One region of the Mesorhizobium sp. M4A.F.Ca.ET.050.02.1.1 genome, then DNA from elsewhere that is predicted to be linked to it. Evidence: predicted binding sites of a transcription regulator. Region 1 holds the regulator's gene; the other holds the start of a gene.
The links. Region 1 encodes HrcA, which represses chaperone genes, less so after heat shock. Its sites were predicted from a motif close to GTTAGCACTCNCNNNNNGNGAGTGCTAAC; they were not measured.
Positions count from the first base shown of each region.

Region 2: EOA33_RS03410 (co-chaperone GroES) is a predicted target of HrcA. The motif match lies at 1,520-1,548, and genes of this name have one in related genera.

Region 1 is NZ_RZSG01000023.1:7,240-11,530, reverse strand. Features, by position in the region: gene EOA33_RS03685 (LysE family translocator) at 1-126, opposite strand, end outside; gene EOA33_RS03680 (sorbosone dehydrogenase family protein) at 263-1,603, opposite strand; gene EOA33_RS03675 (hypothetical protein) at 1,726-1,923, opposite strand; gene hrcA (heat-inducible transcriptional repressor HrcA) at 2,070-3,152, opposite strand; gene rph (ribonuclease PH) at 3,295-4,011, shown strand; gene EOA33_RS03655 (VOC family protein) at 4,195-4,291, shown strand, end outside.
Region 2 is NZ_RZSG01000021.1:10,556-14,846, forward strand. Features, by position in the region: gene EOA33_RS03390 (hypothetical protein) at 118-327, shown strand; gene EOA33_RS03395 (DUF982 domain-containing protein) at 416-739, shown strand; gene EOA33_RS03400 (usg protein) at 723-950, opposite strand; gene EOA33_RS03405 (hypothetical protein) at 1,025-1,366, opposite strand; gene EOA33_RS03410 (co-chaperone GroES) at 1,702-2,016, shown strand; gene groL (chaperonin GroEL) at 2,078-3,706, shown strand; gene EOA33_RS03420 (hypothetical protein) at 3,765-3,980, shown strand; gene EOA33_RS03425 (DUF72 domain-containing protein) at 4,018-4,291, opposite strand, start outside.

The DNA.
Region 1 (4,291 bases):
CATCGCCAGCGACGAACGGAAGCCGGAACCCAGCGCCCGCGCCACAAGCGCGGTGACGCCGGGGCCCGGAATGGCAGCGGCGATGCCGAGGGCGGCGCTGTAAGCGACAAATCCGGTGAGCGTCATGGCTTTCGGTCCAGATGAGTGCGCCTTGTCGCATACATCCGAATGGAATTGAATTTCCTGAGGACTGGATTCGATTGCACCAGATCTCGCCGGGTCAACCCGAGGCGGCCCCAACAGGATTCCCAGGCCGGCTCAATCAGGACCGGCCGTCGCCATAGGTGACGCGCCAGATGGTGCCGTTGCCGTCCTCGGTGAGGATCAGCGCGCCGTCCTTCGCGACAGTGACGCCGACCGGCCGGCCCCAGACATCGTCGTCGGAGATGACGAAGCCGGTGGCGAAATCCTCATACGCGCCGGTCGGCTTGCCATCCTCAAATTTCAGCCGCACCACCTTGTAGCCGGTGCGCACGCCGCGGTTCCAGGAGCCGTGCAGGGCGACGAAGGCATCGCCCTGATACTCGGCCGGGAAGCTCTTTTTGTCATAGAAGGCGATGCTGAGCGGCGCCGAATGCGCCTGCATCAGCACGTCGGGAACAGTGACCTTGCCAGCAAGGTCGGGGCGCGCGCCCTTGTGGCGCGGGTCCTCGTTGGCGCCGATGTAATACCAGGGCCAGCCATAGAAGCCGCCTTGCCTGACCGTCGTCGCATATTCGAATGGCACGTTGTCGCCGAGCCCGTCGCGCTCGTTGACGAGGCACCAGAGCGCGCCTGTCTGAGGCTGCACCGTCATGCCGGAGCAGTTGCGCAGGCCGGTGGCGAAGCTGCGCCGGTTCCTGCCGTCCGGATCGAAGGCCAGAACGTCGGCGCGCCCTTCCTCCGGTCCCCAGCTCGCGCCGAGCGGTGCCGACGCCGCCCATTGCGCGAGCCCGCCTTCCGGCTCGGCGCCGATGTCCTCGGCGACGTTGGAGCCCGATCCGACCGATAGGTAGAGCGTCTTGCCATCAGGCGAAAAGATGATGTCGCGCGTCCAGTGATGGCTGGAGGGGATGTCCGGGACGATGGTTTCCGGCTTGCCCTGCGCCTTCAGGTCACCTTCGCGGTAGGCGAAGCGCACGACGCTGTTGCTGTTGGCGACATAGACCCATTGCGGCCTGTCGCCCGACGGGTAGAAGGCGATGCCATAGGGCCGGGTCAACCCTTCGGCGAAAATGGCTTGCTGCGCCGGCCTCGCGCCGCCCTCGGCGAGGCGATAGACGCGGATCTGGTTGGCCTTGCTGTCGGCGACAAACAGGTCGCCATTGGGTGCCACGCGTACGACGCGTGGATTGTCGATGCCGGAAGCAACGAGTTCGATGGAGAAGCCGGGCGGTAGAAGCGGCTTGACCCCTTCGGGACGATCGCCAACGCCCGGGCCGTTCGATGACGAGCGGGTGCGGTAGGGCGCCGGCAGGTCCTGCGGCTTGATCAGCCGGCGCACTCCCGGACGGTCGGCCTTCCAGTCGCCGAAAGCCTTGCTGCCGGTCAGCACCGGCTGGTCCGCAAGCGCTGCGGTGGCGACGAGCATGGCAGCTCCCGCAAGACTGGCAAACCGGATCATACCGTCCTCCAGGGTTGGTTTGGCCATGGGCAGTCAAGGCCAGGTACGGGACAAACGGAAAAATCAGACCGGCGTTCCGCAACGAAGGGGGCACAGGTGAACTTAAGGGTGGTAGTGGGTGCTCAGCTGCCTTCCGCATAGAAATCATCGTCCAGGCGCCTTTCCAACGCGACCAGATCGGCCGGCAGCGGCAGGCCCATGGCGCGCAATTCCTGCAACTTCTCGCGCAGCTGCTCCCGTATCTCGTGCTGGTCCTCGGGCTGGTTGACCATTTCCTCGAGCAGCAGGCTGATCTGGGCCTTGAGCGATTCCAGCGCCATTTTTCTTCTCCTCCACTGCCTAGGTGTACTGAGATCCGGTCAGGCCGGGTCGAAAATGGTGGTCTCCGAGAACCGGAGCGGAGCGTACTTGAAGTACGTGAGCACCGGAAGCGCGGGAGATCGCCATTTGCAGGCCGGCCTCACACCTAACGCAGCATGCGCGAAATGAGCTGCGCCGTATAGTCGACCATCGGCACGATGCGGGCATAGTTAAGCCGCGTCGGACCGATGACGCCGAGTGCGCCGACGACACGGGCGTCCTTGTCGCGATAGGGCGCCACGACCAGCGACGAGCCGGACAGCGAAAACAGCTTGTTTTCCGAGCCGATGAAGATGCGCACGCCGGGCCCTTCCTCGGCGAGGTCGAGCAGTTGCAGCAGCCCGTCCTGCGTCTCCAGATCCTCGAACAGATGGCGCAGCAATTCGATGTCGGCCTGGGCGGTGACGTTTTCGAGCAGGTTGGCGCGGCCGCGCACGATGAGCCGTGCCGGCAGGCCGCTTTCGGCGCCAGCCCAGACCGCCAGGCCCTTTTCGACCAGGTCCTGCGACAGCGTGTCGAGGGCGGCCCTGGTCTCGTCCTTGATGCGGGCGATCTCGACGCGCGCCTCGGCCAGTGTGCGGCCCCGGATATGGGCGTTGAGGAAGTTGGAGGCCTCGTGCAGCTGCGACACGGTGGTGCCGGCGGGCAGGTCGACGACGCGGTTCTCGACGTCGCCGTTCTGCGACACCAGCACGGCCAGCGCCTTGGTGGGTTCCAGCTGGATGAACTCGATGTGCTTCAGCGCCACCTCGTTTTTGGCGGCGAGCACCAGGCCGGCGCCGCGCGACATGCCCGACAGCATCTGGCTGGCCTCGGTCAGCATATGCTCCAGCGTGGCGCCCGAGCCGGAGGCGCGCACCTGCGCTTCGATGATGCGGCGCTCCTCGTCGGAGAGGTCGCCAAGCTCCATAAAGGCGTCGACGAAGAAGCGCAGGCCGGTCTGCGTCGGCAAACGGCCGGCCGAGATATGCGGGGCATAGATCAGGCCGAGATGCTCGAGATCGCTCATCACGTTGCGGATGGTGGCCGGCGACAGCGAAGAGGGCAGGATGCGCGACAGGCTGCGCGAGCCGACCGGCTCGCCATCCCTGAGATAGGATTCGACGATGCGCCGGAAGATATCGCGCGAGCGCATATCAAGCGACTGGAGCGCGGGCGACTGCGATGCCGGATCGACTGCCTTGGTCATTCGAGCCAAAACCTCCTGCTCAAATATAGACTTAGGCCGTGCCCGCGCAACCCGGTCCATTTTCCTTTGCGCCATGCGCCGCATGCGTCTACAAGCCGCCAACGAATCCTTGAAAACCAAAAGAAAGAAGAAAGAGGCCTCGATGCGCCCCTCCAAACGCCAAGCCGACGAAATGCGCGCCATCTCCTTCGAGCGCGGCGTCTCCAAGCACGCCGAGGGTTCGTGCCTCGTGAAGTTCGGCGACACGCATGTTCTGTGCACGGCAAGCCTGGAGGAAAAAGTGCCGGCCTGGATGCGCAATTCCGGCAAGGGCTGGGTGACGGCCGAGTACGGCATGCTGCCGCGTTCGACCGGCGAGCGCATGCGGCGCGAGGCTTCAACCGGCAAGCAGGGCGGCCGCACGCTGGAAATCCAGCGGCTGATCGGCCGTTCCTTGCGCGCCGTGGTCGACCTGCAGGCGTTGGGCGAGCAGCAGATCACTGTCGACTGCGACGTGATCCAGGCCGATGGCGGCACCCGTACCGCCTCGATCACCGGCGGCTGGGTGGCGCTCCATGACTGCCTGCGCTGGATGGAGGCGCGGCAGATGGCCAGCGTCGCCAAGGTGCTGAAGGACCATGTCGCGGCGATCTCCTGCGGCATCCATGACGGCCAGCCGGTCCTCGACCTCGACTATCTCGAGGATTCCTCGGCCGGCACCGACGCCAATTTCGTCATGACCGGCAAGGGCGGTATCGTCGAGATCCAGGGCACGGCGGAAGGCGAGCCGTTCTCGGAGGAGCAGTTCGCGTCGCTGATGGGCCTCGCCAAGAAAGGCATTTCGCGCTTGGTCAGCCTGCAGCAGATGGCGGTGGCGTAGGTTTCGAATGCCGAGCCTGGGCACCCCCCTCTGGCCTGCCGGCCATCTCCCCCTCAAGGGGGGAGATTGGATATACGGCCGGCCTTCGCCAATTATCGGCGGTGCAAGGGGTGCAGCGGCACGAGAACTGCCAATCTCCCCCCTTGAGGGGGAGATGGCCGGCAGGCCAGAGGGGGGTGCCTCGTGACACCCTCGGCAATTTTGGAATCAGCGCTCTACGTCACCGACCTACACGCTGCCGAGCAATTCTATGCCGACGTGCTCGGCCTCGACCTGATCG
Region 2 (4,291 bases), on a different contig from region 1:
CCCATGGATGCGATGTCCTGTAGCAGCTAGCCATACGCCCTTGACCCTGATGGCGTCGTCATCGAGAAGCCCGTGGTGGCGTCCGTTTCCGGGCATGGACGGAGGAAACGATGAGTAATGACACGTAAGGACGTTGTCTCGGTCCTTGGGCCGATCGACGAAACGCTCATCGCCGATATCCTGTCCACCGGCGCCTCGTTCGAGGAACTCAGTGAGGCCTGGGGCTGGCTCAACGGCGACGAGGCGCTGATGGGCGAAGGACGGCCGCTGCCGGGCACGCGCGTTGCCGAACTGATCGACCTCCTTGATGCCGACGAGGACGATTGAGCGCTCCGATGCGGCAAGAGCTCCACGTCTTGGCGTTACGAGCAGGGCGATTGCTTGCTGGCAAAAGACATCAAAAACGGAGGAAGTGATGAACGACGTTCGTTTTCCCGAACCTGTTACCCTGGAATTTTCCCCCGCCTCGCGCAAGGTCGCCAGCAGCTTCGAGGCACTGGAATGCCTGGACCAGCAGTGGCCCCATTGGGCGCGCGGAGGGAGTTGGCGTGCTGCCGCGCGCACCTGCCGTGACGCGCTGGACGGATGGCGCAGCGCACGCGATGCGCACAAGGCCTTCCTCAGGGCGGCAAGGCGGGCTGGGTTGGTTCTGCCGGCAGCGCGCGCTCCTCGCAAGTCAAGCCAACCACGGATGATCGGCGCCCTGCGGCCCGAGATGAGCTTCATTGGATGGCAATGACCCCGTCGACGGCGCGCCATTCCGACGGCTTGATCAGCCGGTGGTGGGCGACGCGCACGGAGTGCAGCGCGCCGTCCAGCTCGCTTTCCCAATAGTCGAGAAAGCCTTTCAGCTCCGGGAAGTTCGGCGCAAGATCGTATTCCTGCCAGACATAGAGCTGGAGCAGGCTCGGGTGGTCAGGAAAATGGTAGTGGATTTCGGCCGTGGTCAGGCCCTAGCCTTCCATCTGCAGGCGGAATTCCCTGCTGACCGCAGTGACCATATGCGTCTCCTTGACTTGCGACATCAGGCGTCCAGGCGGTCAGACATGTGCCTGTGGCCACTCTCAGCCGGGATCGGGCGGTTTGCGTCGTCCAACCGGCATAGGGCATCCACGATCTGATCGAAGGAGATCGTCTGCTCGGCTCCCGGCGGTCGGCGCAGCGTCGGAACGGATTCCACCGCGCAGGCATCCGAGGCCCAGGACGAGAGGATCGCCCGCTTCTCCTGAATGTCGAGCGTATCCTCCTTAAGGACGTCGTCTGGATGGGTGAAATGGCGCGCCGGCGACAACAAACGGTCGAGCGCGAGGTCGGATGTTTCGGGAACAAGAGAAGGAATGATCGGCTTGGGATTGTGTCGGTCCATCGTGGTCCTCCGTCTTTCCAAAAGCTCCTTTGTCAGACTCCTGTTTTGAGGCCATCGCCGGCGGCGAAGGCTCGGACTATCTTGTTCCTTCGTCGGGAAAATTCAAGCGGGAATGCGCGGCTGTAATCCAAATTAGCCACATGTTTTCATGGCACTAGCACTCGATTGGTGCGAGTGCCAAAAAATTCTGCCGAACCTCTTGAAACCGAAAAGTCGCAGAACTAGCTCGATATGCGCGCGATGCCCGCGAGGGTCGCCGCACCCCGCACCGATCCGATATTGCCGGTCCGGTGTGGAGGAACCTCAAAAATCTGTTTGTCCAGAAGGAGAACGATATGGCGTTCCGTCCATTGCATGACCGTATCCTGGTCCGCCGCATCGAGGCCGATGAAAAAACGGCCGGTGGCATCATCATCCCCGACACCGCCAAGGAGAAGCCGCAGGAGGGCGAGGTCATCGCCGTCGGACCTGGTTCGCGAGATGAGAGCGGCAAGCTCACGCCTCTCGACGTCAAGGCGGGCGATCGCATTCTGTTCGGCAAGTGGTCTGGCACTGAAATCAAGCTCAACGGCGAGGACCTGCTCATCATGAAGGAAAGCGACGTGATGGGCGTGATCGAGAATGCTGCGGCGGTCAAGAAGGCCGCCTGACCGGGGCTTCGATAGAACCCTCAATAAGTCAATGAAAACTGCCCAGACAAGGAGTGATCCAATGGCTGCCAAGGAAGTCAAATTTCATTCCGATGCCCGCGAGCGCTTGCTGCGCGGCGTCAACATCCTCGCGGACGCGGTGAAGGTGACCCTCGGCCCCAAGGGCCGCAACGTCGTCATCGACAAGTCGTTCGGCGCCCCGCGCATCACTAAGGACGGCGTCACCGTCGCCAAGGAAATCGAGCTTGAGGACAAGTTCGAGAACATGGGCGCGCAGATGGTCCGCGAGGTTGCCTCGAAAACCAACGACATCGCCGGCGACGGCACCACCACCGCGACCGTGCTTGCCCAGGCGATCGTTCGCGAAGGCGCCAAGGCGGTTGCATCGGGCATGAACCCGATGGACCTGAAGCGCGGCATCGACAAGGCCGTCGAAGCCATCGTGGTTGAGCTGAAGACCAATGCCCGCAAGATCACCAAAAATGACGAGATCGCCCAGGTTGGTACGATATCGGCTAATGGCGACGCCGAGATCGGCCGCTTCCTTGCGGAAGCCATGCAAAAGGTCGGCAATGAGGGCGTCATCACGGTCGAGGAAGCCAAGACCGCCGAGACCGAACTCGAAGTCGTCGAAGGCATGCAGTTCGACCGTGGCTATCTCAGCCCGTATTTTATCACCAACCAGGACAAGATGCGTGTCGAGTTGGAAGAGCCCTATGTGCTTATACACGAAAAGAAGCTGTCTAATCTGCAGGCACTGCTCCCGGTGCTGGAGGCTGTCGTTCAGTCATCCAAGCCGCTGCTGATCATCGCCGAGGATGTGGAGGGCGAAGCGTTGGCGACACTGGTCGTCAACAAGCTGCGCGGTGGCCTGAAGGTCGCTGCCGTCAAGGCGCCCGGCTTTGGGGATCGTCGCAAGGCGATGCTGGAGGATATTGCCATCCTCACCGGCGGGACCGCGATCTCGGAAGATCTTGGCATCAAGCTTGAGAATGTCACGCTGGCGATGCTCGGCCGCGCCAAGAAGGTGGTGATCGAAAAGGAGAACACCACCATCGTCGACGGGGCCGGCTCGAAGAGCGAAATCCAGAGCCGCGCTAGCCAGATCAAGGCGCAGATTGAGGAGACGACCTCCAATTACGATAAGGAAAAGCTGCAGGAGCGGCTAGCCAAGCTCGCCGGCGGTGTCGCCGTCATCCGGGTCGGCGGCTCGACCGAGGTCGAGGTCAAGGAGCGCAAGGACCGCGTAGACGATGCCATGCATGCGACGCGCGCTGCGGTCGAGGAAGGCGTATTACCGGGTGGCGGCGTAGCGCTTCTGCGTGCGGCCAAGGCACTGGACAGGGTTCAGGCCGAGAATGAGGACCAGAAGCACGGTATCGAGATCGTGCGCCGGGCGATCGAAGCGCCCGTGCGACAGATCGCCGAGAATGCCGGCGCGGAAGGATCGATCATCGTAGGCAAGCTACGCGAGAGGCCGGAATTCGGCTGGGGCTGGAACGCACAGACCAACGCGTTTGGCGACCTCTACAACGAGGGCGTCATCGATCCGGTGAAGGTGGTGCGGACCGCACTTCAGGATGCGGCATCGGTTGCCGGCCTGTTGGTGACGACGGAAGCGATGGTTGCCGAGAAGCCGAAGAAGGAACCCGCGGTGCCGGCAATGCCGAGTGGCGGCATGGATTTCTGACGAGAAACGGCGGTGTCCGCGCCCATGAGGCGCGGGCACCTGACAAATGGATAAAGCCATGAACGTGACGAACTTCAACGTGATTCCGCCGCCGTCACACGCGGCCACCGATCTGAACTACGAAGCGGAACTGAAGGTCGCGCTCGACCCGGTTCTAGACGATTTGCTCGACAGAACCGCCGCTGCGGGGTGGGACCGGCGAAAAGCCGCGTACACGATAATGTTTCTGGCCGCTCGCAAACTTTCGGACACCATGCCGAGCCCCAGAAGCTAGCGCTTTGTTGGCGGATTCATCGGACGCGGATTTCATACTATGATGAGGGAGCCGCCACGGGAACATCCACTTCGGACGGAGCTTGATCGAAGCCTGTTTGATCGAGCAGCCGGCGCATGGTCAAAGCGTTGCAGGGCGCAAAGCTTTCATAGTCGTTGTTGAAATAAACCCAGGCTCTCCGCGCGCCGCTGTTCTTGATCCTCTCGGCCCATTCGGCTAACTCGCCTTCGGAATAGTCGTGCCTGTACCAGCGCTCCGGACCGTGCATTCGGAGGTAAATATCGTTGGCTGTGCGAACCAGAACGTCCGGA